4 regions of the Paenibacillus uliginis N3/975 genome follow, and region 2 is predicted to be linked to each of the others. Evidence: riboswitches for the same ligand, from Rfam matches in the RefSeq annotation. Region 2 holds a riboswitch; each other region holds the start of a gene.
The links. A riboswitch is a leader RNA that binds a small molecule or an ion and turns the genes downstream of it on or off. The one in region 2 is predicted to bind thiamine pyrophosphate.
Positions count from the first base shown of each region.

Region 1 (7,500 bases), 1.6 Mb from region 2:
ACAGACTGCTCAGCTTAGCAAGGGAAGCAGGATTGGAATCACGGATTCATGTGGTCACGCTGGATATATGCGAGCCGGAATTGGTAAAGAACGCTGTACTTGAAATTGAGAAGTTATGGGGGCGTTTGGATCTTCTTGTGAACAATGCGGGTGAGGCCGTTGGCGGATTTGTAGAAGAGGTGCCGCTTGAAGCATGGAGGAAACAGATGGATGTGAATTTCTTCGGAACCGTATCTGTGACACAAGCCGCCCTCCCGCTCATACGCAGAACAGGAAAAGGCAGAATCATTTTTATGAGTAGTATTAGCGGAGTAGTCGGATTTCCGGGTTACGGACCATATGCCTCCTCAAAGTTCGCTGTAGAAGGATTTGGTGAATGCCTCTCACTGGAGCTTCAGCCGTTAGGAATCGATGTGGTGCTGATCGAACCCGGTGCGTATGGTACAGCCATATGGAGTAAAGGGTTTAGTGATATTAGCGCACAAGAGGGATCTCCCTATAGGGCTATGCTGGATGATGTGCTGAATTTCTCAAAAGCAACCGCCAAAAGCAGCGGCGACCCACGAGAGGTGGCCCATCTGGTAGGGGAAATCGCACGGATGAAATCTCCCCGATTCAGATATCGGCTGCCGAAGGGCACCCGTATGACCGTTACAGCCAAGCTGCTGCTGCCTTACCGGATGTTCCAGCGCATCGTGTTGAAGACGCTAAGCAGGAAGCGCTGAAATTCAGGAGCTCTTGGCAGACGGTTCGTGGAGCAGGCCGAGCAGTTCTCCCATCTTGACTTTGTCGCCAAGCTTTAGATCACCGCGAGGCGTGAAGGTTCCGTTCTCCGTCAGCAGGACGACGGTAGAGCCGAATTCAAAGTAGGCAAGGTCATCGCCGTTGCTCCATTCATTCGTCTTCTCGTCGGTATAACGAATACTGCTGACATTCATAGCGCCAACCTTAACAACGGCCACTTCGCCGTGTTCATGCCTGATATATGTAATGAGTCTTTCGTTGCGGCTGAGTACATTTCGGATATTGGTGAGCGCAAAATCGTTCACCGGATACACCTTGCCCCGGAGATGTTCGCTTTCCGCTTTCTTACCGGTTACCGGGGAATGAATCCGGTGGTAGTCGGTAGGACTCAAGTAAAGCACGAATACATAGCCATTAAGATAGTTCCCCATCCGTGGAGAATGGTTCAGCAGTTCGTCGACGGTATAATCCTGGCCCTTTACGTTCAAAATGGTTCCCGCTTTGACGGGGCCCATGCCTGTGATAAGGGCGTCAACAGGACTGGTCATGGCGCCCGCTGTTTCATCGATTGCGCGCATGCCCATTTTTAGACGGCGGGAAAAAAACTCATTCAGCGAACGGTATTCATGTATTTCTTTTTCAGCCTCATGGGCGGGAATTTTGTATATTCGAATAAACGTTGGTATGAGATAACGGCTCCATCTGCTGTGGGAAAAGCTACCCATGATGCGGGATACCCACTTTCGGGAGGACAGTTCTGTCATTAGCCTCAGTAATTGTTTAGCCATGTAATTCTCCTTTGTGCTTGCATTAACAAATAGCGTTTTTGGATATATGCGCACTCTGCATTATATTGACATAGAATAAGGGCTAAATCAATAAAAAGGGGATTTTGAAAAAAAGGGGCTTGCAAATTCAGGAAGGACTGGTGTATTTTAAAGTCAGCTTAAAACCGAATATGGAATACGGGGGCTTGAGTGAATCAGGCTGAGACTGCAGATGTTGATCCCGCTGCTGACCGTTAATCTGAACTGGGTAATGCCAGCGTAGAGAATATCCGACCCTGATAGGGCCTATTTTCCGTCTGCGCATATTTTCCAGACGGTTTTTTGTCGTGTTTGTTAATTCAATTTGGGGTAAGAGAGGAGAAGCTGTGATGCAATCTGGTGTTGAAGCAAAAAAGAATGGAAATGTTAGAAGGGGACTGCGGCTTAGTGATATTCTTGTTACGGTTCTGGTCTCGCTTGTTCTAGGTGTGGTATACCATTTCTGGGGTTCGGTATACAGCTTGTTTAAGCCGTTATTTTTTGAGGCGGATGAGATGTTGTACGGCATGTGGTTTGCAGCAGCTCCGCTTGCTTTTCTGTTGATTCGAAAGCCAGGGGTAGCATTAATTGCAGAGCTTGCAGCAGCGCATGTTGAAGTGCTGTTCGGAAGCGGCTGGGGATTGAATCTGCTTCTGTACGGTATCATACAGGGTCTGGGAGCGGAACTGGTATTTGCCGCCTTCCGTTACCGGAAACATGCTGCCTGGACTGTTGCTCTGGCTGGTGCAGCGTCTGCAATCGGTTCGATGGTGATGGATTTCTATTTGGCTTATACAGACAATTATGTGTGGTGGATGTTTGTTGCCAAGTACAGCATGCGTGTTGCAAGCGGTGCGTTGATTGCAGGACTTCTGATGTTCGCTTTGGCCAAAGCATTGGAGCGGACAGGTGTAACCTCACTGCTTCGACCTGCTTCAGCCAAAGATTATGAAGCTCTAGATGATCCGCGCCATGTGTGAGAACCCAGGTGATCAGCATTCAGCGAGTGCCGGCGAAGGAATGGTACCATTCTCGCTGTATGTGGAAGGATTGCGGCTGAAATTTGCGGGTGAAGATCGGCTGGTGTTTAAAGATCTGTCTTTTGCTGCCCAAAAAGGGGAAAAGGTGCTTCTGCTCGGACCGAGCGGATGCGGTAAATCCACATTGCTTCAGGTACTCAGCGGGATGATACCCCATGCGATAGAGGTGCCGATGAAATGCTCGGATCAACGGATTCCGTCTTCTTGGGCGTATGTGTTTCAAGATCCGGACACCCAGTTTTGCATGCCGTATGTAGATGAAGAACTGGCCTTTGTGCTCGAAAATCTTTCTGTGCCACAGGAAGAGATGACTGGCCGGATGCAAGAAGTATTAAGTTCCGTTGGCTTGCGCTTAGAAAATTTACATATTCCGATCAGCCATCTCTCTCAGGGGATGAAACAACGCCTTGCTCTCGCATCGGCGCTGCTCCTTCAACCGGAGGTGCTGTTTCTGGATGAGCCTTCAGCGTTGCTGGATCCGGAAGGCCGGGAACAGATTTGGGAAGCTGTGAAGTCCGTTTCAGATGGACGGACGCTCATTATTGTAGAACACCGGATTGAAGAAATGGCAGCTTATGTAGACCGGGTGGTGCTATTTGGCCCGGATGGCGTGATTCTGGGCCAGGGAAGTCCCGAGGTCGTGTTTACCGTATTTAAGAAAGAGCTAACGGAATACGGGATCTGGTATCCGGGCGTATGGGATGACTATGCCGGATCTCCGGCCGGGACGGAAACCTTCCGACCGTTAACTTCGGTAACGGTAAGGACAGAGGAGCTATGTGAAGATTTAGACGCAGAGGGTGTGTGTGGTGTCAGCGCTGCCCATGTAACAGAGTTATCCACAAATTCGGGTAGCAGCAATATTAGCCGAATTAATCGATGGCATGGTGGTGAGCAGGAAGAACTTCACTCAGGGGGCGTGAATCAAGACCCGGTACTTGAACTGAGTGATTTCACGGTGCTCCGTAAAGGGCAGCCGGTTGTGGCAGTTGATAAAGCAACGGTTTATCCGGGCGAATTCGCAGCCGTCATCGGGCCGAATGGAGCAGGTAAAAGCTCGCTGCTGCTCGGTCTGATGGGACTGCTTAGGGCGGAAGGGGAATACCGTCTTGGTGGAGATATTGTCCCGCCAGGGAAAAAGAGAAAGGAACGAAAACTCCGGCAAGGAATGCTGGGACGAATCGGCTTTGTATTCCAAAATCCAGAGCTTCAATTCGTCACAGAACGAGTCCTGGATGAAGTGGCCTATTCTCTGCTTGTGGACGGAATACCGCTGGAAGAGGCAGAAATGGCTGCGCGTGAATCCCTGAAGCGATTCGGGCTTAGCCGGCTGGAGCAGCGTCATCCATATCAGCTGTCGACTGGTCAAAAGAGAAGGTTAAGCGTAGCAACCGCAATGGCACGAGAACCAGAGATGCTGCTGCTGGATGAGCCAACGTTTGGACAGGATGCGCGGAATACGTTCTCCATATTGGAGATGTGTGAAGAATTGCGCCAGGCAGGTACAGCTATTCTGATGGTAACCCATGAGATGCAAATTGCCCAAAATGCGGCAACTCATATATGGGAAGTCCAGGAGGGGAAGATTATTTCGCAGCAGGCTTCTTCCAGATTGACGGCCAGTCCCATAGGTGAAAACAGAGCTGCTGATGAGAGTTCGGGGGAACGGAGCTTGATGCTATCGGGGGTGAGTCGATGAATTTCTGGAAGCCGAATCGGCTGACTTGGCTGCATCGTGCGAATCCTGTTGTTAAGCTTGGGGTGCTGATGGGACTATTCTTAATGACCGTGTTGACGCATGATATTGATTTTGTTATGTATCAAGCTGTTATTTTTACCGTGTGTCTGTTGGTCTTAAGTGGCATAAAGCCTTGGAAAATGCTTCTGTTCTTCCTTCCGTTTGCGATCGCGTTTCTATCTTCATCTTCCTCGATGATGCTGTTTGGTCGGGGCGAGAATATATGGTGGGAATGGGGATTGTTCCGTGTGTCGGAAGAAAGCTTCTATCGGGGGCTGCATCTTGGGTTTAAAGGAATCACGTTTGCGGCTGAGGGTCTTCTATTCGTCACAACAACATCCTCAGTAGATCTGTTTTACGGATTGATGCAGAAGCTGAAACTTGCTCCCAAATATGCTTACAGCTTCATGGCTTCCATTCGGCTGCTGCCGATGGTGTGGGAGGAATATTTGGCCCGCCGTCAGGCACTTCAGATTCGTGGATTGCGGCCGATTCGAGGAGTTAGGGGCGTGGTGCACAGAGCCGGTATGTACGCTGTTCCGCTACTTGCCCAGAGCATCCGAAGGGCCCACCGGGTGGCGGCTGCCATGGAGGCCAAGAAGTTTAACGGGGAGGCCGGTAAACATAGAACCTACTATTATGTGTCCCGGTTCACCGTGTATGATGTGCTCATCGTTTTTCTGCTGGCAGGAGCTGCTTGTGGGGCCTATGCCATTGCCCTTCGGTATCCTTGGTTCGGGATCGCAGATGTGCGATTTAATTGATTTTGGAAATAGATAGTGCTAAACTGCATGTGAATACTTTCCTGCTACCGTATAAAGCGGAGCTTGCCGAGATCTCGGTGGGCTCCGCTTTTTTTCGTGAAGTTCTGCGTAAACCGTGGGAAATGTGCCTATTTTACTAGAAGGAGTGATAGGAATATAATACCAAATTAATATAATTTATGATAATATAGTAGCGATTTTACTATAGGTTTAAATACTAGACAAGATGAACCAAAACTTTCAAGTCTGAGCATCACTACGAATGCGGATTATTCTTACGATCGCTGTTTTGAAAACGCATTAAAAATATATTAAGGAGAGTGGGTCATGATGAAAATGTACTTTAAGAGTGTGCTTGCCGGTTTAATCGCAATAAGTGCTGTATTTCCATTTATGGGTACTGAAGAGGTTTCAGCAGCTACGAAATTTAAGGATGTCCCAGGAAATCATTGGGCAAAGGACGCTATCTATTCGGCGGTAAATAAGGGTTACTTTAAAGGGTATTTGGATGGAACGTTCCGACCTAGCGCCAATATTACCCGAGCAGAATTTGCTACATTGATGTCGAGAGTGTCCAATAACATGGTTGAAGATGGGCTTGGTTCATTTTCAGATATTAAAGGGCATTGGGCTGAAGCGGGTATTACGAAAGCCATTGGCATGGGGTTTATTTCAACTATGGATTACCCAAACGGCTTTAAACCAGGTACTTCACTGACAAGAACGGAAATGGCGAAGTGGATGGCTTCGGGGTTGGCTGCTAAGAATGAAGATTTTAAACAGGCTCTCTCAGATACAGAGGATACATTGGTTCCGGTGGCCGAGTATCACAAAGGCGGTTTAAATAAATCGGATTATCCTTACGTATCTGTAGTGTTGGGAACCGGTCTTATGGCAGGATATCCTGATGGAACCTTTGGACCAAGTAAAACAACAACCAGAGCAGAAGTTGCCGTTATCTTGGCTAGATATGAAACGGTCCAAGATAAGAAAGCGAGTTCGTATCAAGATCTGAACGAGATGAGAGAAGTCGGATTGACTGGTACGAATCTGTTGTCGGCTACGCCGCATGTTTACGGTAAGATTGCCGGTACAGATAAAATAACGAGTTTTGATAGCTTCGCTAATAAACCGTATACCATGATGTACAATCGGGGCACGATGACGGTTCATCGAATGATCGTGGTGGATGCAAGTACTCCGAATAAACCAAAAAACTTGTATGGAAAAATGTTCTTGGATAAGGATTTTAGTTGGTCTGTAAGAAAAGACTTATATAATGTTTTTCTGGAAGCAACGGTTGTTCCTAGCGATGATACTTCACTAACAAATGCAGCATTTCCGGGAGCAACACTCTATAACTTCACAAGTGCATTTGGTTTCAAGAGTGGTACTTTAGCTAAGTATGGACTCACTGTTTTGCCAGAATCAGATAATTTTCTGAAAACAGGATTCTTCAAAAAAGATGTTCCTCGGCGTTTTTGGATGCACAGATACCTGAACAGAGAATGGAAACAATATGATAATGGTGGTTCAATGGGAAAATATAATACCCTATCATCTTTTTACATTCCTAGACCTGAATAGAGGTAAGGATAGTTATGAAGAAAATAAGAACAGTTACTTTACTTACATTAGTGTGTATAACAATGATATTTTTCGGTCGCGATTTGATCTTCGCTGCACCTGTTGGTGTGGTGAGTTCAGAACCCGAAGACACAGCAGACTTAAAACCACCGACATTTATTCCGGATGCTAAAAAGGGTCCGACAGCTCACCAAAAAAAGATTACTAAGGTAGAAGGTGTACGTGATTCAGAACCGGGAGTGTACTGGTATCAAATTGATGATGGACGATTTCGAGCAGAAAGTTACCGAGCTCCAGGAAGATTCATCTACACCAATAACATTGGTACTGATTTTAATCCGTGGCCAGGTGTAGCTGAGGTCGTAGATAAAATTGAGATGAAGAGCAGTCCTTTATACAAACCACATGAATGGACAGATTATACTAAGGGTGAAAACAAGTATCATCCAAGTAAAATTTCAAATGAGATAATAACACAAGTTAGAACGATTGATGGTAGACAAGATGAGCAGTCTGAAATAACGGCACTTCAGATAACAGATCTTAAAACTGCTGTTATGATTACCTCAAAAACAGGTAAAAAGTCTATGAATGAGAATCTTTATAAACAATTCTTAAGGGAGGACACAGGAAATAAAGCTTGGAGTGATGCAATTGGCGGGTACTTACCTTGGACCAAATACAAGTTTGGGTATTACACACCAATTAACATTTACTGGCGTGGTGATATAGTTGAACAAAAGAAAATAACGCTAACCGGTAAAACATCACTGAAGGTTGGAGAAGAAACGAATTTAAAAGCTGCTGTAGCCACAATGGCA
Region 1 is NZ_LT840184.1:875,691-883,190, forward strand. Features, by position in the region: gene B9N86_RS04070 (SDR family oxidoreductase) at 1-725, shown strand, start outside; gene asd (archaetidylserine decarboxylase) at 729-1,532, opposite strand; TPP riboswitch at 1,700-1,814, shown strand; gene B9N86_RS04080 (ECF transporter S component) at 1,901-2,530, shown strand; gene B9N86_RS04085 (ABC transporter ATP-binding protein) at 2,571-4,289, shown strand; gene B9N86_RS04090 (energy-coupling factor transporter transmembrane component T family protein) at 4,286-5,092, shown strand; gene B9N86_RS04095 (S-layer homology domain-containing protein) at 5,420-6,679, shown strand; gene B9N86_RS04100 (DUF5704 domain-containing protein) at 6,742-7,500, shown strand, end outside.
Region 1: another riboswitch for thiamine pyrophosphate. It lies ahead of B9N86_RS04080 (ECF transporter S component); the one in region 2 lies ahead of B9N86_RS26625 (ABC transporter substrate-binding protein).

Region 2 (7,500 bases):
AAGTAAAGCGGATGCTCATCAGATGGGCGTTTATTTTCAAGAACGGGATGCCGCGATCTATGGAGAGGGCACTTATCAGCAGATTATCGTTCAACGGCTAAATGATTATATATCGTCTTTCTTTAATATGCTGGTCTTCTACCCGCAAATATTAGGGATGTTTTTAATGGGGGCCTATTTCTGTAAACGTCGAATACTGCACGAGGTACGTAGGATCACCATGATGCTGATCATTTTGGGAGGTAGCGTGGGTCTTGCTCTACAACTCATCATGGTATTAATAGAGGGACTGCCATCTTGGGGTGAAGCTGTAGCATTGTTTGTTGGTGCACCTATGCTGACTTTAGCTTATATCGGCATATTTGCTGTGGTTTATCAGAAGAGAGCTTGGCGGAACGTGCTGCACATTTTTTCTTACCCGGGAAAAATGGCCTTTACTAACTATCTTCTTCAATCGATTCTTTGTGGCTTACTCTTCTACAGCTATGGTCTCGGATGGTATGGAACGATCGAGCCAATTTGGCAGATGCTGCTGGTCATTATCATCTTTGCACTACAGATTGTATTCAGTAAAATATGGCTAAAACGTCTTCCGTTAGGACCCTTTGAATATATTTGGCGTCTGTTTACGTATTGGGGAAATCCGGTGAAAAAGGGACGAATGGTCAATAACCAGCTAACAAAATAGCTTAGGTTTTATTCACTCCATGATAAAGGGGCTGCCAAGTGTAACTTTTGGTTCAGCCCCAGCTCTTTAGATCTACCTCATGCGATAAAACCGCCGGGCATTGTCATACAAAATACGGCGTGCCTCCATCAGACTGATACCTTGAATATCGGCCCAGGCTGATGCGACGTCGGCAGTCATGCGAGGGTGTGTTACCTGGCCTTGAAACGGTCCTTCAAACGGCCACGGCCCATCCGTTTCGGACATAACCTGACCGGCGGGGTACAGGCGCGCCAGTTCACGAATTTCCTGCTCGTAGAGCAGGTCCGGGGTGAACGAAATGCAGTAGCCCGCATCAGCCATCCGCTGGATCGTTCCCGGCGACCCTTTGAACCAGTGAAAGTGAGCTGATGTTACGCTATGTTTCTCCAGCAGGTCACAGGCGATATCAGCGTCCTCGTAGACGGCATGAAGGATGACCGGCTTGTCATGCTTTTTGGCAAATATAATGAACCGCTCCAGCAAGTCCTCGTAAGGGCGGTTGTCCCAATCCTTACCGCTGGATTGCGCTTCGAGCCGGGAATAGTAAGGAAGCCCGACTTCTCCCACGGCGATCATCTCATCCAGATGGCTTTCCATAAAGGCGAACAGGGAGTCAATATCGGCTGGAGACGGCATTTGTTGTTCAGGGTGATAGCCAAAGGCGGGTTTCACGCGGTCAACAAATCGGCGTGCCAGTTCGAGATTGCGCTGGCAAGATTCCAGATGCATGGATACGGAGATAACGGATTCCACGCCGTATCCGGGCAGGCTTTCAAGAATGGAAAGCTGCTGATCTATTGGATATGTATCCAGATGGATGTGAGCATCGATCAGGGGATAATTCAAAGAATCCATATCCGGTTTTGTATGAACAGATGCCATTTTTTCATCTCCTTATCTTATACAGCCGTATTCCCGCTGTGGTAGACCTCTGTCATGCAACGCCACACGCACGGTGAGAGCTGCGCGCGGTACAAAAGCTCAGCGCTTTCGCAGCTCTTCACGCATCATTGTGGAGATGTCGTGTTTCAAGGCCAGAAAAGCCGGATCTGACAGGATATTTTCCCGACGGGGACGAGGGAAAGGCACCTCGATTTTTTGCAGAATGGAGGAGGGACGGCTTGACATGACGTACACCGTATCGGACAGAAGCAGCGCTTCTTCAATATGGTGTGTAATCATTAGAACGGAGCGGCGGTGCTCCTCCCATATATCGAGCAGCCAGCGCTGCATGTCGCTGCGGGTCAGCGCGTCGAGTGCGCTGAACGGCTCATCCAGGCACATCACCTCCTGCGGGCTCATCATCGCTCGCAGAAAAGCGGTCCGCTGCTGCATGCCGCCGGATAGCGTGTGCGGATAAGCTTTCTCAAATCCGGTAAGTCCCGCCCGTTCAATCCAGAGGCGCGTTTCCTCCAGTGCTTGAACCCTGGACATGCCGGCGAGTTCACGTGGAAGGAGCACGTTGTCCTCGACTGTGCGCCATGGGAAGAGGGCAGGTTGCTGTGGCATATAGGCGATCAAGCCCTTTTGCCCAGTTACATCTACGCCGTTCATCCAGATGTTACCGGCGTCCGGTGCAGTTAGCCCGCCTATAATGTGAAACAGCGTGCTCTTCCCGCTGCCGGACGGTCCGATGATGGAGACGAATTGTCCAGGTTGTACGGCTAGTGAAAGACCATCCAGTACCTGAACTTCCTTTTTACGATCCCGGAATGACTTATAGATACCACGTGCTTCCAACGCAGGAGAGGAGATCTGTTCCGAGTTGTCCGGATGATCCATCTCGTGTTGTTGGTACGCAGGGTTCAGATCTGTCTTCACCCGAAAACACCTCCCTTATTGTAGATTGGTATCATGATGACTTTTCCTGCTTCGGATTCCAGCGGATGAGCCGTCGCTCCAGCAGAGTTATGAGCGCAACCATGAGCAGGCTTAACAAGACAATGATAAAAATAGCGACAAATACGCGGTCCGTACGGTACGCGGATTTCTGCAGCATCATGAAATATCCGATTCCTTTGTCCGAGCCGATCCACTCCCCAATCACCGCACCCATGACCGAATATGTAGCCGCAATCCGGACGCCAGAGAAGATGGAGGGGAGAGCATGAGGCAGCTCCAGCTTGCTGAACGTCTGCCATTTGCTTGCACCAGCCATCTCCATGTAATTCATCATCGTCCGGTCAGTACGAGCAAGACCATCCATGGCTGAGACGGCGACCGGAAAGAAGCACACGAGTGTAATGACAATAACCTTTGGTAAGATTCCAAACCCGAACCAGATCATGAGCAGTGGAGCCAGCGCAATTGTCGGCACATTTTGGCTTACGACGAGAAGCGGGTACAGTGCGGTTTTCATCCAAGGGACCAGATGGAGAAGCAGCGCGATGACCAGACCGACAGCCGTTCCGATGGCGAAGCCAACTAGTGTCAGCTGCAGGGTGGCAAGTGTATGTCCGAGCAGATCTTCGGCTCCAGCAGCGGCTTCCCTGACGATGTCCGAAGGCGGTGGTAGGATCCAGTCTTCCACATGGAACAAGGAGACAGCCAACTGCCACACTGTTAAAAAGAAGAGGACCGCCACAAAGGGCGGCCATAGACGATTCCACCAAATCCTCATGGACGATATTTCTCAGTCAGCCGGTCCATGCTGATTCCTTCAGGATTTTGCGCGATTTTCACTTGGGATATGACGCTCGGGCAGCCCGCCTGGAAAAGTGCCTCGTGCATATCATTCACAATCTTCAGCAGCTCTGGCAGTTCTCCTTCCAGTGTCGTTTCCAGCGCGTTCACCTGATATTTGACACCTGATTCCTGAATGACTTTGATAGCTACGTCTACATAAGGTATGCTGTCCCGACCGTCGGGCGTCTTGGGAATCACTTGAATGCTGAGCAGTGTACTTGCCATGGTCCATTCCATCCTTTCGTTATATCGGATCTATTGTTCTGCGATTTATGGGCTATCCGGTAAAAAATCATTCGTGAACGCGCTGCCTGCCTCGAGTGGCTTATCCAGCAGTTTACGTTCAAACATCCAATCAGCATAACCCTTCCATACGCTTTCTTTCTGTTCTCCCCAGCGAGGAGCATCGTCTTGATAGAGCGGGCTAAGCCATTTCTGGCTAGCCAGCACCAGATCTTTGTCCAGCTCGGGTACTGCCTTGGAGAGGAGAGCAGCTGCTTCTTCCGGCTGTTTAATGGCGTAGTCATAGCCTTTAGCTGTAGCGCGCATGAACGCTTTGACCAGTTCCGGATCTTCATTGATCATTTTCTCGCTCGTTACCAGTACAGGGGTATAATAGTCCAGCGCTTCTGAATAGTCTTTCACATAAATCATGTCCAGTTTCTCTTCACGCAGCTCGGCTTCAATACCTGTCCAAGCGTAAAAGATCCAGGCAAAATCAATATCGCGCTTCACGGCAGTGAAATAATCCGCATCTCCCATATTAATCATTTTTACCTTGCTTACGTCGGCGTTATCCTTCTCCATGATCGATTTCATCACAGCCTCTTCTACAGGGGAACCCCAACCGCCGTAAGATTTGCCTTCAAAATCGGCTGCTTTTTTAATATTCCGGTCAACCGGAGCGGCAAACCCGGACGTATTATGCTGGATCACAGCTGCGATCGAAACGAGTGGCACGCCTTGAGTTCTCGCGAGAGTGACACTTTCCTGGTAGCTGACACCGAAGTCAGCCTTGCCTGAGGCGACCAGAGCATCACTGCCGCCAGCACCCGGCTGTACAATCTTGACGTTGAGCCCTTCCTCCTCGTAATATCCAAGATCTTTTGCAGCGTAAAGCCCTGTATGGTTCGTGTTTGCCGACCAGTCCAGCATAACCTGAACGTCCCGCAGCTCAGCAGCAGGTTTGTTCGAATCACTGGCCCCTTCGTTGTTCGGCTTTTCTTTGTTTCCGCATCCGGCAACGACAAGCAGCACCGCGCAGATTATCACCAAGGACATCCATCTTTTATTCCGTACCATGTTCTCTCTCCTTCTGAACACTTACTTCTACTTACCTAATCACAAAAAAAGCGTCCCGATATTCGGGACGCATACGAGCGCAAAGGTTGATAGCGGTATAAAGAGACCACTAAATACACATTCCTACGCTGGCATTACCCAGATCAGGTATAAGGGTCAGTATGTTAAGGTATACAATCTCAGCCGGCCAATTCCAGCACCCCGGTTCTTATGAAGTTGTTCACATAATTTATGATTAACTACGTGTATTATAGTCCGGCGTTCAACATCTGTCCAGTAAGGACTGGAAGCTATGGATATCCTCAGCGCTGGAAAAATTCAATGTTCTCCCCTTCGGGCCCATGAATAAAGAAGTAACGGTGTCCGTTCGGCAGAGTAACGATTTCTTCATCTAAATGCGGTACATTCAGAGACTTTACCCGGGCGTATTCTTCTTCAATGTTATCTGTACTCACCGCAAAGTGATGGACAGTCCCCTCTGCGGGAAGGGAGTCACTGTATCCTTGAATAAGCTCGACTTCGGTCTCGTCCTCACCGTGAAAGCCGAGGAATGCCAGCTCTATGACTCCGTTCGTATGTGTCAGTCGTCCTTTCAGCTCAAGTCCGACAACCTCCGTATAAAATGCAAGCGTCTTATCCAGGTCCCGCACCACAATACCCACATGATCCAGTCGTCTTCGTGTCATTTTCCAAGCACTCCTTATATATGAAAGTTTAAGAAATTAAAAGAATCATAGCATTTAATTCCTAGTTGTCAAGTAGGGATAGACGAATTTTATAAGGGAGAAGATCTTCCACAGGTAGGTTCAAATCTTACACTTTTGCGTTCTATTCTTTACTTCTTGGTGGGTAAAAAGTATCATTACAATAGATAAATGCCATAATTCTTTAGGCCTACTACATACATCATGTCTACACAAGCTAACCTTTTACAGGGGGAACGCTTATGAACTGGAATATAGCACGAATGGCACCGCTGAGGCTGGCGGTTATATATTTGTTTGTTCAATTTATGGTTGTGCTTTGGGTTCCGGAAGCCGAGGCTGTTCAGAGGGTCCTGACAGTTATCGCGCCGCTCGCCGCTTCAGGATACCTCGCTTTAGCTGCCTTGCGGCATATGGGATCGCTGCGGATTTTTTGGCTGTTGGTCATGCTGGGACTGATCTGCGAAGGATTAGCCCAGTTCGTATGGGCATATCCGATATGGACCAAGGGAGAATATCTGGCTGAACTGAGCACCGCGGATTGGCTCTGGACCATGGAGATGGTGTTGTTTACCACAGGGCTAGTCTATTTGTTCGGATACGAACAAGGACTGCTTAGAGGTCTGCGGTTTATGTTTGATATCGTTATTATATTTATCGTCTTTATTACGGTAAGTTGGGAATATCTCTTGAAGCCTCAACTGCAGGGTTACCTCCTAGAAGGAGAAGGGACCTCGCTCTGGGTAAACCTGATGTATCCAGTGTGCGGCATTATACTGATATTTTTCACACTTGTCTTGTATGCTAATGCCAAGCAAGTTCAGGCAATGGTTGCAGTGTATCTTTGTTTTGGTGGCTTGGCTTTTGTAATCGGGAACCTATTTTATTTAGTTACTGTCGATTTGGTGGGGGCTGTTCCGAACCCTTATTTGGACCTGCTCTGGACAACGGCTGTGTTCCTTATCGGAATGGCGGGCGTACGTTCGGTTTCTGGAATGCGGGAAAAGGACATCGTGAAGGACAAGCAGCCTGCATTTGGGACGTTTTTGGTAAAGTATCTGCTGCCGTACGGTGTTCTCGGGTGGCTTTTTTATTTGATCACGGAGCGATTCGAGGGATGGAGCGGACTGTTTACAGGCTTGTCGCTTAGCGTATTGTTTATTCTGGTTCGTCAGGTGCTCATCCAATTGGAAAATGACCGGCTGATGGAGCGTCTGCACGTCAGCTTGAAGCAAAGTGAGTATCTCGCCCATCATGACGATCTCACAGGCTTGTACAACCGTCGTTATTTCAATGCCCGTCTGATGGAGGGCATTGAGGATGCTGACCAAAAGGGGAGTAGGCTGGGTCTGCTGTATATGGACCTGAACCAGTTTAAATCCGTGAATGACAGCTACGGTCACCGGACCGGTGATCTGCTTATCCAAATGGTAGCACGAAGACTGTGTTCCTTGGACAGTGAACGAATGATTGTTTCCCGTCTGGGCGGGGACGAATTTACCGTTATGGTCTATCCTGCCGTGGACGATAGAGAACTGGCGGAACTAGCTGACCAGATTAGCGCGCACTTGAGTAAGCCCTATGAGCTGGAGGGAGTCGAGATCCAGACGGGGGCTAGCATTGGACTCGCGGTATATCCTGATCATGCCGCGAATGATCAGGAGTTGATCGGACGAGCTGATTCTGCGATGTATGCAGCTAAGGAGAATGGGAGAAACTGGCAATTTTATGCCCAATCTTCACCTACAGTTTCATCATAAAAATGTTAAAAATTGCAAAGATTTTGTAAGCTATATGCCGATAAGAAGTATAGATAGTGAGTGAGCTTGCCGAGGAGGACAATCATGTTTTGCAATAACTGCAGCACCATTGAACCGATTGAGGACCAGGGAACCATTCATATACGTCCGGTATTTGCCGAGCTGATTTTGATGTTCCGTGAGAACGGCTGTGCTGTGGAAGAGACACCGGAAAGCTGTGCCGTCCATTACAGTGATCGTGAGGAAATGCTCTTCTTAATGCAGCTTATGCAAGATCTTCCCCCGTTCATCCGGCAGCAATTGAACTTTTGCGTGACTGGAGGAGCTGTACCGGATGTTC
Region 2 is NZ_LT840184.1:5,702,017-5,709,516, reverse strand. Features, by position in the region: gene B9N86_RS26650 (DUF418 domain-containing protein) at 1-688, shown strand, start outside; gene B9N86_RS26645 (TatD family hydrolase) at 761-1,591, opposite strand; gene B9N86_RS26640 (ABC transporter ATP-binding protein) at 1,691-2,491, opposite strand; gene B9N86_RS26635 (ABC transporter permease) at 2,562-3,329, opposite strand; gene B9N86_RS26630 (MTH1187 family thiamine-binding protein) at 3,326-3,619, opposite strand; gene B9N86_RS26625 (ABC transporter substrate-binding protein) at 3,665-4,696, opposite strand; TPP riboswitch at 4,800-4,910, opposite strand; gene B9N86_RS26620 (VOC family protein) at 4,999-5,382, opposite strand; gene B9N86_RS26615 (GGDEF domain-containing protein) at 5,643-7,160, shown strand; gene B9N86_RS26610 (EAL domain-containing protein) at 7,245-7,500, shown strand, end outside.

Region 3 (7,500 bases), 560 kb from region 2:
CCTGCCCATCCTCGCCCTCATCATGCCCGCCCTTGATCACAACGATCTTCGGCCCTAGATCGCGGATACGCCTTGCGGCTTCCCGGCGGTCCCCCATGGATCGGATGCTCATCCCGGATAACACTTCGGCTTCCGGGATATTAGGAGTAACGACGAGCGCCAAGGGCAACAAATCCTCCTTGAGTGCCTGCACCGCTTCTGTCCGCAGCAGCTCGGCGCCACCTTTGGCGATCATCACCGGATCGACAACAACCTTTTCCCAACCAAATTTCCGGATCTGTTCTGCCACGATGCGGATAATATCTGCACTAAACAACATGCCAGTCTTCAAAGCATCTACCCCAAGGTCTGACCCTACAACTTCGATCTGCTCTGCCGACGCTTCCGGAGGTAGTGGATATACCCCATGGACACCCAGTGTATTCTGTACCGTTATCGCAGTAATAGCCGACATGCCATATACACCAAGCTCCTGAAACGTCTTGAGGTCCGCCTGAATTCCGGCTCCGCCGCCGCTGTCCGAGCCAGCAATCGTCAACGCTCTGGGAACGCGAGTGCTCGTCATCGTCTATCACCTGCAGCGGCTGCACTCAATTCCCGAATAACGGAGCGTCCCTCCAATGAGCCCGGGTGCAGCTTGGCGAGCTCATCCAGAAACGCAACCTGGAAGCTTCCGGGTCCGAGATCAGACGTACGTTCCGCTGCCCGTGAGGCAGCCGCACCATAAAAGGCGAGGCCTGTAGTACCTGCCAGCATCAGGTCCGGTTCAACTGCAGCAAAAGCACCCAGCACCGAGGTCAGCAGACAGCCTGCTCCGGTCACCTTGGTGAGCAACACGTCTCCACCGCTTATGATCCGGACTAACGCTCCATCCGTAATGACATCCTTTTGTCCGGTAATCGCGACGATCGTATTCAGCTCTCGTACGGCCCGTATCGCCAGGTCCACATTCCCACCGCCTGCGCTGTCTCCAGCATCCACGCCTTTGATCTCCCGTTCCTCTCCCACAAGATGGGCGATTTCAGCCGCATTGCCCCGCACGAGTGAAATCTTGACCTCGCTAAGGATTCGCAGAGCCGACTCCGTCCGAAACGTTGTGGCTCCCGCGCCCACCGGGTCCAGTAGAACCGGGACGCCATGGGCATTCGCCGATTGCCCGGCGATGATCATGGCGTCCACCAATTCACGGGACAATGTTCCAATGTTCAGCACCAGCGCACCTGCGATCTTCGCCATGTCAGCGACTTCATCAGGAGAATAAGCCATCACAGGCGATGCGCCCAACGCATAAAGACCATTCGCCGTAAAATTGGTCACCACCACATTCGTCATGTTATGTACGAGCGGTTTGTTTGTTCGCACCTTTTCAAGGAGAGCAGAAAGCTCTTGATCCAGCATACTCATATTGATCAGCCTCTCTTATCATTATAGAATCGCAAAAATATCACAAGTCCGCAGCCTACACCTGCAATGGCCACTCTTCCTGCCGGTAAGCCATGTCCCAGAACATATACTCCAGCTGGCAGCTGAGCATGAAATGTTCAGCCATGCGCTCACGCTCGGCAGCCGTTGCTTCTTGCGCCCACGTATCCACACGACTGCGGAAATTGGCTGCTGCATCTTCGGCCCGATTCCCGTAAAAATATATCCACTCATAGAACGGATGGCTCTCATCCGGCTGAACCTCATCCAGCAGCTTCCGGCCGATCTCTAAGTACGTCCAAGGACAAGGCAGCAGCACGGCCATGATCTCACCAAGGCTACCTTCGTGTGCAACCGTCAGCATGTGATGGATATAATGATGTGCGGATGGAGCGAGCGGGTACCCCTGCATTTCTTCATAAGTTACTCCTGCAACAGCACAGAAATTTTGATGCGGGTGAACTTCGCTGTGGAGTATAAAAGAAATCTGTTCATTAAAATCTGCAATCTCATCCCGTGTTCTACATTTAGAGATCGCGATCCCGTAAATCCGCATATAGGCATTCAAATACTCATAGTCCTGTTTGATATAGTGAATTAACTGTTCCTTGGACAAATTCCCGTCTGCAATACCTCTCACAAAGGGATGCTCATAAATGGCCTGAAAAATGCCGTCCGCCTTCTGACGGAGCTCTTGCGTAAAACTCACTTTTCCCCACCTCCAAATAATTGAAGAGCAGGAAGTCCCGTAAGACAGCACCCTCGGAACAACGCAAAAAAAAGCCGCCCCGAAAGCTGGAGCGGCTTCATCTATATGCCTATGAGTGTGAACGAACACATCGCATTTAAGACCTTATAACCGACTCCACTTTCCTACGCTAGTATGAACTAGATCAGGTTCAAAGGGTCCAAGATATCCTCTTGTCTCAGCCGCTAACGGCTCCCCTAGTGGACTTCCTATTCTATTGAGTAATACTGTACAAAGGTTTACTAGATCTGTCAAACATCGTTATTAGAAAAATGAATACGGACTATCGAAGCTGCTTTATCTTTTTCAAAAATATGTACAATTCGCTTTAAGCTCATTTATGGGAATGAGTCCGGTTCTCTATCGTAACCACTGGATGGTACGGTTCGTCTTTCGGAAGCATAGTCAACAGGAATGGAACCAGCAGAGCCATACTTACTGCAAATATAATATAAGGAACAGTAGGGCCATATGTATCAAACACAAAGCCACCCAATGCAGGTCCTATGATCATCCCAAGATTTGAGCCAATGGAATATTTGCCAAAGGCATCCCCAATATGTTCTTCTGGAATCCTCTTAAAAAACATGGCATCGAGAGAAAGATTAAACGTTGAACAGGAAATGATAAAAATTGTCCAAAGTAAAGCAAAAATGCTTAGACTAGAAGAAAATACAATTGTCGAAATGGTTATGAAGGATATAACTACTGATAAAGTAGTAGCCTTACGATAACCTATACGATCTCCAAGTTTGCCCAAAAAGGAACCTGAAAAAGATGAGACAAGCATTGGCAACAAAAAAGTAATGGCAATTTCTTTAATGTCTGCATCAAATCCAGCTTGTAGATAGGGTATTAATAGAGCAAAAATCATACTGGATAACAAACAGAAAAGCACATTAACAAACCAGATTTTTCGCTTTTCTGGAGATAAAACAAGTTTAGGTATATAAGTCATACGTTGCTGCTCAGATGCTCTGGATATGACCAAAGAGTAAACAAATGCCAATGCGGCAACTGCTCCACAAGCCGTAAATAATACTGTCCATCCGTTCAGCAGCTCATATCTGTTTAGAATAAAAAAACATAATCCAACGCCAATAAGACCGCCGAAATTTCGGTTACTGCTAAAGCTTCCTAATTTTTGTGCAAAACCACTTTTTGTATCTGTGATCATTCCGTACAGGGATATTGTAAGCAAAATACCTGCTACACCATGTATCACTCTGGCGAGGAGCAGAATCGATAATTCAGTCGCAACGGCATAGACAAAGTACGCTATGAAAAAACACAATAAAGAACTTATAAATATGGAGCGCCGACTGTATTTATCTGAGACCTTACCAAGAATAAGTCTCATGATCAATTGAAACATTGAGAACACAGAAATTAAGATAGTGAGTTGAAACGTAGTAAATCCCAGCTCTTTTGTATACACAGGCAATAAAACGTCAAGAAAAATGATTGGTAAAGAAATCATAATAATAGGAATCTTTAATTTCTTATAATCCATGACAACACCTCTCTATTTTTTCTGCTACCATCCTCCTGCAGAAGCTCGATACACTTCCCGATCCAGGACGCCCGTAAGTTTATTAATTAATCCTAATCAAAAAAGCAAAAAATGTAAATGCTTGTTAATTATGTTTGTGTGTATAAGCAAAATATGAATCTTAATTCATTGACCATAATGTTCTCAGTGGTAAATACGGGAGCTTATGTTCTTATTTTTCTGAAGCGGTTGTAAAAATGGGACTATGACAAAAAGAGACGAATGAAGGACAACAGATTTTCTCTGACGCCGTAAAGAAGTGATTTTATGATGGCCGAATTGTTAGTACAAGCTCAGCAACACCACGATCAGGAGGCATCGCCAACAAGAAAAGGCTGGCCAATTTATATTGGTCAGCCTTTTCTTATTTTTCAATAGGTTTAACTTCAATTTGATTAACAACGAATTCATTCTTAGCACTATCGAATTTATATGTGACATTGAACTCACACACATATGTGGGGGATACGCCAACAGATCCCGAGATATTTAATTTTATTTTTTGATTCTCCAATGCATAAATAACTATACCGCCGAAACCAAGCTCATCTTGATTGTAATCTGGCGCTGGATCAAAACCATAATCGAACTTATATTCTTTTCCTTGCGTTTTAACAGTAATTGCTAAAGTATCATCCTTATTTTTAGCAACATGTGATTCAATTTGACTGGCAACAATGCCCTCATAACTTTGTACTTTAATTTCGGATAAATCCTGGGCATTAACTACATGGATATCAAAGTTATCTAAGCCTGTCCCTCTGCCAGTCTGAATGATAATTACAGCTTCTTCCTTCCCGTCACCTGTAACATCCGTATAGAACACCTGCGGTTCAGTTCCCGTATCACCAGGGTATTTCCAATCAAAGTCTCTTTGACTTCCATTAATATTTAAGGTTACCCCTTTAACTCCATTCTTCGTTTCCTTAGTAGCATAAAGTTTTACTTCTTCATTTTTTGAAGCCTTAATCAATTTTGCATCAGTCTCTTGCTCAGGCTGCGTTGTTACCTGTTTATTGGGAGATTCGCCTGACCCTTGCGTAACCGTTGCTAGCTTATCTGTACCACATCCCGAAAGCAAAACTGCACTCAACAACAACAATGTACCAATTTCTTTTTTCAATTTCCTTGTGCCCCTTTCATTGTGCCTAGCAGAAATTATATCAAGGTAAATAAGAAGATGAATTACAAAATAATAACAATATTTAGTGATATAGTTAAATATATGTTAACAAACCTCAGGCATCACTTCAAACAATACGCCAAGCCCAATTCACAACTAGAAATGAGATTCATACTCCTACTCATATCAAACATATCTACAAGATCATGCCAACATCATAAAAACACATGACATACAGAGTATAATAAAACTGCTATAATAGTACAGGATATTGCAATTCATAATGGCAGGAGGATCATCGTGCAAGACATCGCTGGTTACAAATCAATTGCGCTTGATATTGCGCAAAGAATCGTGAGTGGTGAATTTGGTGTTCGAAGTAAAATATCAGGTAGGTCATTACTGGCTAGTCAATATCATGTATCGCCAGAAACAATTCGAAAGTCCATTAATTTGTTAAAAGAAGAGGATATCGTCTCCGTTTCGCAAGGGAAAGAAATCATTGTTATTTCAGATCAGCGAGCATTGGATTACTTAACTAAAAATAATTATTTAAAAACCGTCTACTCCTTAAAGCAAGATCTAGAAAATTTGCTGGAGCAGAAAAAGGAAATTGATCATAAATTTGAAAAAGTTATATCCGGGATTATTAATTTTTCGGATCGGCTTCAGAATCTAAAGCCATACCATCCCATTGAGATTAACGTGAGTGAATCTTCACATGTCGTGGGTAAGACCATTGGAAACTTAGAGTTCTGGCAACAGACAGGGGCTACCATTATTGCTTTACGCAGAGGTACCGACATCTCAATATCACCAGGACCTCACGTGATTTTACGAGAAAATGATGTATTGATTGTTGTGGGCGATGGTCAAGTCCATCAGAGAACAACACAATTTATTAATCAACAATAACGGTAGAAAACACAACCATGGTGGTTGTGTTTTTTTTTGCATTTCCACTGACAAAAATATTTTTTACCATAATTATACTAACAACTTATTTAACAATAATGGGTTGTCAGTTAAATTTTTCTTTGTTATAGTATTGAAAACGTTTCTAGCCACGGGGGTGCACCACAGAATGAAGGAGCATGATGCTATGATTAAGTTTGAAAATGTATGTAAAACGTATGCAGACGGATCTCAGGCTGTTAAAAAAATGAATTTTGAAATTCAAGCAGGTGAGTTCATCGTCTTGATTGGACCGAGTGGTTGCGGTAAGACAACGACCATGAAAATGATGAATCGATTAATTCCCCATACGGAGGGGACCATTTCCATAAGAGGCCAAGATATATCTCGACTTAATCCTGTTGAATTAAGAAGAAATATTGGATATGTCATACAACAAGTTGGACTTTTTCCTCACTATACCATTGAAGAGAACATCGCATTAATTCCCCATCTAAAAGGTTGGAGTAAAGAACAAAAACATCAGCGTGTTCAACAATTGTTGCAACTTATTGGATTAGACCCCAACCAATTCGCCAAAAAATATCCCCGTGAATTATCTGGAGGCCAACAACAAAGGATTGGTGTAGCTCGGGCATTAGCCGCAGATCCTGAAGTCATCCTCATGGATGAACCGTTCGGAGCTCTAGACCCCATTACGAGAGAACAATTACAAGATGAGTTGCTACGATTGCAGAAATCTCTCAAAAAAACCATTGTATTCGTTACGCATGATATGGATGAAGCGCTGAAATTGGGCGATCGCATCGCAGTAATCAAAGATGGAATGTTGCTGCAGATGGATACGCCAGAGAAGCTGCTTAATGAGCCAGCCCATGGATTTGTTGAACAATTTATTGGAAAGAATCGAATCTATCAGAATCCTGCATTTATTACTGTCAAAGATATTATGCGTGAGAATCCGGCTGTTGCTACACCCGACTTGTCCCCATCAAGAGCATTTGCTCAAATGAGGAAGCGAAGAACAGATACGCTAATTGTTGTCAATGATCAAGGACAATTTAATGGAATCGTGTCGGCATACGATCTACAGTCGCGCATGGAATCCATATCTACAATTCAAGAACTAATCATAGATTCTGAATTTTACCTAGATGAGACGGCAACTGCAAAAGATGCACTAATTGCTATTGATGATGCCAAACACGGTATCATCCCTATCGTAACAAGTGAAATGAATGTTATTGGGGTTGTAACAAGAGCGAGTCTATTAACAACATTTGCAGGGCACTGGGCCGGTAAGGAGGAGAACAATGAGGCAATCGCTGTGGGAACAACTCATTAAACAATTTAGCTCAAGATGGGAAGATCTGTTGGCTTCAATAGGAATGCATATCGAGCTTGTTCTAATCTCTATGCTGATTGCCATTATTGTAGGAGTACCTTTAGGCATATTAGTTTCTCGTGTTCCTTCGTTAAAAAGTTGGGTTATTGGTGGAGCCGGTATTCTGCAGACGATCCCCAGCTTGGCACTGTTAGGTTTTATGATCCCTTTATTTGGAATTGGTATCAATACAGCCATCGCTGCCCTCTTCTTGTATTCGTTATTGCCGATTATTCGGAATACGTATACAGGAATTAAGGATGTGGATGCTGCTACAATCGAAGCGGCCAGGGGCATGGGGATGACGGATATGCAGATTTTGTTTAAAGTCCAGCTCCCGTTAGCGTTATCTGTCA
Region 3 is NZ_LT840184.1:5,137,891-5,145,390, forward strand. Features, by position in the region: gene thiD (bifunctional hydroxymethylpyrimidine kinase/phosphomethylpyrimidine kinase) at 1-565, opposite strand, end outside; gene thiM (hydroxyethylthiazole kinase) at 562-1,404, opposite strand; gene tenA (thiaminase II) at 1,460-2,131, opposite strand; TPP riboswitch at 2,276-2,379, opposite strand; gene B9N86_RS24080 (MFS transporter) at 2,505-3,683, opposite strand; gene B9N86_RS24085 (hypothetical protein) at 4,087-4,845, opposite strand; gene B9N86_RS24090 (GntR family transcriptional regulator) at 5,146-5,760, shown strand; gene B9N86_RS24095 (betaine/proline/choline family ABC transporter ATP-binding protein) at 5,948-7,105, shown strand; gene B9N86_RS24100 (ABC transporter permease) at 7,074-7,500, shown strand, end outside.
Region 3: another riboswitch for thiamine pyrophosphate. It lies ahead of tenA (thiaminase II); the one in region 2 lies ahead of B9N86_RS26625 (ABC transporter substrate-binding protein).

Region 4 (7,500 bases), 2.7 Mb from region 2:
ACTGCAAACCCGGCGCCATGCTCCCCAGCCCGTGCAGCTTCAATCGAGGCGTTTAACGACAGCAGGTTAGTCTGCTCAGCGAGTTCCGAGATTGTTTCGGTGATTTTGGTGATCCCTTTAGCATTTTTGGAGAGGGCATCAATTGATTCCGATACTTTTTCGGTGGCTTCAATATTTTTCTGCATTCCGGCAGATTGTTTCGAAACAGATACGCGTCCTTTTTCCACTAAGCTGAGTGTTTCTGTGGAACGCTGGTTCATCTCTTTTGTGGAATCTGTATAATTGCTGACCATCTGTTCAATCTCACGGATTGACTCACTCATCTCGGACACATCTTCCGATATTTCATTCGCTCCTACAGCCAGCTCGTTAGAAGAAAGGGACACTTGGTTCATAACTTCGATCAGGTTATGGTTCTTGTCTGATATATCACGACTGGATTTCATGACTTTACGAGTGATATCCGAAGTTTCCTGCAAAATTTTTCGAAGTCTCTCAACCATACTGTTAAAAGTTCGGCTCAGATCTGACATGCCTCCGATTTCTTCCACTTTAAAAGTGAAATCGCCTTTGGCAATTTTGGATGAAACATTTGAAATATCAGCGAAAGATCCTGTAAGCGTTTTCTGTATTATCTGTGAGAGCGGGTATGTAAGAAGGGAAAGTATTGCTACAAGCAGAATTCCTATTACGGTTTTGCCGAGAACGATTAGGGTTAGCAGCATTGGAACTGCAAATAGAACAGCTATCGCATAACAAGCAGCTGTTATTTTACTGGAGATCGGTAGCTTGTTGAACCACGACATGAGAAAGAGTTCCTCCTTTAAGCATAGGATATATTTACCACGATTATAACATTGTTCGACATAAGTAGATATAACGAATTACATTGTATGGATTTTAAATAATGAAAAATAGTTCAAATAGTCTATCTAGTAAAGGACAGAGGGGAAAAAAGGTGGGCTTACCATGATTTCCCCCTCGGATATGAACATCAAATTATCACTTTACAGCTTTGAACAAGGCGGAAGCCAAAAAATCCGTATTGTCCAATATCATCCGGTCATGTTGAAATAATGTTTCCCATAGGGACAGATCAAACAGTGCGCCTTCATCCCGGCGTTCAAGCGTATCCAGGTGTCTGGTTTGTTCCTGTTTCATTTGATCTGTAAAGTGGTTGTATTCCAAAGCTTCCTCAAAGGAAAATCCACTCTCCATGAGATGACTGCGCCATTCTTCACGATTCATGAGACGAGGGATGCCAAAAAATTGTTCTAGTTCTTTCTGCTTTTCAGACGGCATCGGTTTGTCCATCAGCAATTCACGGTCGTACAGCGTGCCTCCCTTGGTTAATACCCGGCAGTACTCGGATAACGATTCGGTTGCATTGGTGAATACCGTGACTGACTCTGCAATCACGTAATTAAACTGCTCATCCTCAAATGGTAAAGAGCACACATCAGCCTGAAGGAAGTTAATATCCAGACCCATGGCTTCAGCACGCATTCGGGCTTTATTCAGCATGTTCTCATGCAGATCAACAGCGGTAACGCTATATCCTTGCTCGGTCAGGTGACATGCAGTTCTACCGGTCCCACAGCCTACTTCTAAAATACGGCTGCCTTGAGGAATTGGTTCTTTCCGAAACAACCTTAGGGTCGCTTCAAATCCTCCCGGATGAGCGCTTCCCATTCCTAATTTGGATAGCATGTTGATATAGTTCATGCTCTTGAGTCCCCCAATTCTTCCTTTATTCGGTGTAAAGTGTATTCGTCTATTTACCATATGTTTAAGGTACCTTTGGGGTTTTAGCTGAATTTAATAATTTGAGCCCGTTTTTCTCGGCTGAGGAGATATTTATCAAACAATGGGGGAACGTATCGTGAAAACTGAGCCGTTTGAGGCAGCCAAACAACTGATATCTCGGGACTATCCGAATTGCTTGATAGCTGTATTAGGAGGAAGTGCAGGCAGAGGAGAGCACAACGAGCAATCTGATCTCGATATTGTGCTTATAGATGACAGTGTGGAAGACTTCAATCGAAAAACGATTGAATCATTCGGCTGGGTCGTGGAACTGTTCTTCCTGACAACGTCAGGATACCGGGAGCAGTTTGATGCGGGTGTAATGGCCGGAAATCCAACTCTGCAGCGGATACTTGCAGAAGGGAGAGTAATTCATTCCCGCCCGGAAGGGGAGAAGATTCGGGAAGAAGCCCAAAACGATCTGGATTATGGCCCGTTGCCCTATACTTCCTTTGATATAGATGTAGCGCGTTATGCTGTAACCGAATTTATGATGGATTTAAAAGGCTCAGACAAACGTGTAGAAATGTGGTTTATCGCTCAAAAACTGACCACGCTGCTTTGCGAGTTTATTCTTAGAGCAAATCAACATTGGACAGGTGAAGGAAAGACATTATACCGTTTGGTGTCGGCATTTAATTCCAGCATCGCAGCGGATTTGGAGGATGCGCTCGAAAGGCTGTATCTTTACGATGATCGGGAAGCGTTAATCGAATTGGTGCCAAGACTACTGGAGCCTTATGGAGGACCTCATTTAATCGGGTATGAAGAATAAACACAGGTAAGGGGCTCTTGCCGTTACTGAATCGCTCCCATCTCAATACACTAATATTGTGATTAGATCACACGAAACTTAAACTCAGGAGGGATCAACATGGGTGATGTTTGCGGTGGAGGATATTTCGGTAGTACAGTAGGCGTGGTTTTGGTTCTTTTCATTCTGCTGGTTATCATCCTTGCTGCATGGGTATAAGCAACTAAGCAGAACAAAAGAAACAAGGCTCGGCCTGCAATCAGGCCGAGCTCATCTTTGTTTTGTGTGATAGTATCATGTGCTAGATTTCTTTTGGTGAAGGGCTATTGGCCGATACTACAGCTGTCATAACCAGATGGCTTCGGTCAGTTTGAATTGCATGCATAAAGGCATCTTCGAGCGTGTCGAACACCCTTGATACTGTGCCGTCCAGTCGGCTGGCATAGTGGATGCCTTGTGTTAAAGTCCCTTTTGATTTTGCTCGCTCAACCTCTTGGTATATGATGTCCATATAATTTTCTGTGCCGAGTGGATAGAGCGAGAAATGACAGGCAGTTTCAATATTAGCGGAACCCGCAAGGCTTTCGTTCATACGTGTATCATCTTCAGACATATACACATCACCTTTGCTGTCGCCTGGACATCCAATGGAGAATGTTCCATTAAATACGGTATGTACGCCAGTGGCCGCTGAATGCGCGAATATCGCACGGGTTACGTCAAATACATGTTCAGCTCTGCCTCTAATGCAAGTACATAAATCATCGGTATACATCCATACTTTGTCCGTGTTTACGGACGCCAATGCTTCTGTAATGACCTGAACGAACCTGTCTGTCATCGGAAATACAGAGAAACGGCAGCCTACGATCCTGCTGGTCCCGCATGCTGGATTACTCATACATAATAACCTCCTAATAAGATATAAAAAGACTGCACCCTGTGAAGGAGTGCAGTTTTATGCTTATAGCAAAATAAACATAAAGCTCCACTTCCCCACGCTAGTATGACCTAGATCGGGTAGTAAGGGTTGACGAACAATTCGTCTCTCAGCACGAGGCACCCCTAGTTCAGCTTGAAAATGAGTCAGTAAGTTGAGTGAAGCGAACTTCAATGAATTGAAGATAAAATCGTTATAGCGATATTGTACTCGCCGTGACCAGGATATATCAATATGTATAAGATACTATAAATAATGAAAGAAAGCACCGACTATAATCGGTGCTTTCTTGACTAAGTTACTTATTTAAACAGCTTTACGCGATCTTCAAGAGGTTGGAATTCTTTCTCGCTAGGCTCGGCTGTAGGTTTGCCGAAAGGCATTTGAGCTATAAGCTTCCAGCTTTCAGGCAGGTTCCATTCGTTTCTTACTTTCTCATCAATCAGTGGGTTATAGTGCTGCAAGGAAGCACCAAGACCTTCTGCTTCAAGTGCTGTCCATACTACGAACTGAAGCATTCCTGAAGACTGCTGAGACCAGATTGGGAAGTTATCCGCATAAAGAGCAAAGTTTTCTTGCAGGTGTGAAATAACGCTACTGTCTTCAAAGAAGAGAACAGTGCCGTAACCACCACGGAAAGCAGCCATTTTTTGAGCGGTAGGTGCAAACTGCTCCTCACTTCCGCCTACAACTTCTTTAAGAATACCTTCTGTCATGTTCCACAGCTTATCGTGTTGTTCTCCTAAAAGTACAACCACACGGGCACTTTGGGAGTTAAAAGAAGACGGAGTATGTTTTACAGCTTCATTTACGATTTCCTGGATACGCTCATCCGAAATAACGGAATCTTTGCTGATTGCATAGTGGGAGCGGCGATTCTTAAGGGCAGTGCTGAAATCTGTTGACATAAAATAAAATCCTCCTAAAATTATCATTTTTGCATTTCCACCTGATATAAGCATTTCCTTGATATACCTGTGATTATGCATCTTGGTTTCTAAATACTCGGATCAATCATATAGAGTTCTCACAACGTTCATTAACTTACGTTTTGTAAGAAATGATTGATACGTAAGTATCTTAGTATAATACAGAATGTTTTGTCAAGATTTTATTAATCACTTTTTTTGAAGTTCAAACAAATAATTGAACCAAGCGATTTAAACAAGTGATCTTATCATGAAAAAAATTTAACATTATGAACAAATGATGAACAAATGTGCAAATAATTTAAAATATAATTGAGTTTGATTCTCAATTATACTTGTCGGGTTGAGAATGTGATGATATAATTCACTTTAGATCGCAAATGATAATCAATCTCATTGAGAGTGATGTCGACATCCAGCCGGATCATACCGGAACTGCATCCCGCATAGAAGGAAGAGCTATGAATAAAAGATACTTGATCGCAGCAGTAGTGGTGTTATCCATTATTTCCTTATTCATAGGAGTAAAGGACATTTCACCGCTTGACCTGTTCCGAATGACGGAACAACAACAGCATATTATGCTAGTCAGTCGTATACCGAGGCTTGTCAGTCTAATTCTGGCGGGAGTCAGTATGAGTATTTGCGGCTTGATCATGCAGCAGCTCAGCAGGAACAAATTCGTATCTCCAACAACGGCAGGGACTATGGATTCCGCAAGGCTGGGTATTCTGGTAGCGATGCTGGTGTTCTCAACCACGGGTCCTCTGATCAAAATGCTGGTTGCATTCCTGTTTGCATTTGCAGGTACGATGATCTTTATGAAGATCCTCGACAAGATCAAATTCAAGGATGCCGTATTTATCCCGTTGGTTGGATTGATGTTCGGGAATATTATTAGCTCGATCGCTACATTTTTCGCCTATAAATATGATCTTATTCAGAACATGTCTGCTTGGCTGCAGGGTGACTTCTCCATGATCATTAAGGGGCAGTACGAGCTGATGTACATAAGTGTTCCTCTGGTCATTCTGGCTTACTTGTTCGCTAATAAGTTTACAGTGGCGGGCATGGGAGAGGAGTTCGCAACAAATCTGGGACTTCGTTACCGGAGAGTTGTGAACATCGGTTTGATCATTGTGGCTCTGGTGACAGCTTCAGTAGTTCTGACTGTAGGTATGATACCTTTCCTGGGGTTGATTGTACCAAACATCGTGAGTCTTTACTTGGGGGATCATTTGAAAAAAAGCCTTTCGCATACCGCACTGCTCGGGGCCGCATTTGTTCTCTTCTGCGACATCATCGGCCGAATTATCATTTATCCCTATGAAATTCCGATCAGCTTAACCGTGGGTGTAATCGGAAGCGGTATATTCATTTACTTATTGATGAGGAGAAAGGCATATGACATATAAAGCCAAAACCGGTCTGCTGGCCGCGGTGGCACTCATCCTGATAGGCCTCTTCTTGTTCATTGATATTGGAGGTAACTGGGATTACGCGCTGCCGAGAAGAATCAAGAAGGTGTTGGCGATTGTTCTAACAGGCGGCTCAATTGCGCTGTCTACCACGGTGTTTCAAACGGTCACTAATAATCGAATATTGACGCCAAGCGTCATGGGACTGGACTCTTTATACGTCTTAATACAGACATTTGTTATATTCGCTTTCGGTTCTTTTAAGCTGTATGAGTTGGGTAACATAAACTTTCTGATCAATGTTGGCGGCATGATTCTTTTTTCGGGAGTCTTGTACAAAATTTTGTTCCGAAGGGAAGGAAATAATATATATTTTCTTCTATTAATCGGGATGATCTTCGGATCGTTATTCTCAAGCTTATCTTCCTTTATGGAAGTGTTGATCGATCCGAATGAATTCCAGTTTGTCTCAGACAAAATGTTTGCCAGTTTCAATAATGTAAAAACAGAGTTGTTAGTCATCGCTTTCATAGTAGTGGCGATTATCCTGATTTATTTCGCTAGGTATTTCAAGTATCTCAATGTACTGGCGCTAGGACGTGAACATGCGATCAACCTGGGTGTGAATTACGATTATGTTGTCAAAAGAATGCTTATTATCGTGGCAGTTCTGATTTCGGTGGCAACAGCCCTTGTCGGTCCAATCACATTCCTGGGACTCCTTGTTGTTAACGTGGCGTATGAATTTATGAAAACTTATCGTCATTCCTACTTAATTACAGGTTCCATCTTGATCAGCATTATAGCTCTGGTCGGAGGTCAGTTAATTGTTGAACGAGTGTTTACATTCTCAACAACGCTGAGTGTCATCATTAACTTTATCGGCGGCATCTATTTCATATATCTGCTATTAAAGGAGAGTAAATCATGATCCAGGTAACTAACGTATCTAAAGCTTACAGCGGCAAAAAAGTCGTGGATAATGTATCGGTTTCGATACCTAAAGGTAAGATTACGTCATTTATCGGACCGAACGGTGCCGGTAAAAGTAGCCTCTTGTCCATGATCAGCAGACTGGTTACGAAAGACAGTGGAGAGATCATGATTGAAGGTAAGGAAGTTAGCCAATGGAAGAGTGGAGACCTTGCCAAGAAGATCTCGATCTTGAAGCAGTCGAATCATATCAGTCTTCGGTTGACCGTTAGAGAACTGGTATCCTTCGGGCGTTTCCCTTACTCTCAGGGCAGATTAACGAATGAGGACAAGAAATATATCGATGAAGCCATTCGTTACATGGAGCTGGAAGACATGCAGGATAAATATCTGCATCAGCTGAGCGGCGGTCAAACTCAACGTGCTTATATCGCCATGGTAATCGCTCAGAATACAGATTATATTTTGCTTGATGAGCCGCTGAACAACTTGGATATGAAGCATTCCGTCCAAATCATGAAAATCCTCAGAAAATTGGTGACGGATTTGGATAAGACGATTGTGATTGTCATTCACGATATCAACTTTGCGTCCTGCTACTCGGATTATATCGTAGCTCTAAAAGACGGCAAAATTGAGAATGAGGGCAGAACAGATAAGATTATCCAGAGCAATGTGCTTAGAGGAATCTATGATATGGACATTGAGATTGAAGAGATT
Region 4 is NZ_LT840184.1:1,958,448-1,965,947, forward strand. Features, by position in the region: gene B9N86_RS09245 (methyl-accepting chemotaxis protein) at 1-806, opposite strand, end outside; gene B9N86_RS09250 (class I SAM-dependent methyltransferase) at 1,003-1,725, opposite strand; gene B9N86_RS09255 (nucleotidyltransferase domain-containing protein) at 1,883-2,581, shown strand; gene B9N86_RS09260 (YjcZ family sporulation protein) at 2,681-2,779, shown strand; gene B9N86_RS09265 (YkoF family thiamine/hydroxymethylpyrimidine-binding protein) at 2,862-3,461, opposite strand; TPP riboswitch at 3,537-3,637, opposite strand; gene B9N86_RS09270 (nitroreductase family protein) at 3,803-4,408, opposite strand; gene B9N86_RS09275 (ABC transporter permease) at 4,891-5,844, shown strand; gene B9N86_RS09280 (iron chelate uptake ABC transporter family permease subunit) at 5,834-6,778, shown strand; gene B9N86_RS09285 (iron ABC transporter ATP-binding protein) at 6,775-7,500, shown strand, end outside.
Region 4: another riboswitch for thiamine pyrophosphate. It lies ahead of B9N86_RS09265 (YkoF family thiamine/hydroxymethylpyrimidine-binding protein); the one in region 2 lies ahead of B9N86_RS26625 (ABC transporter substrate-binding protein).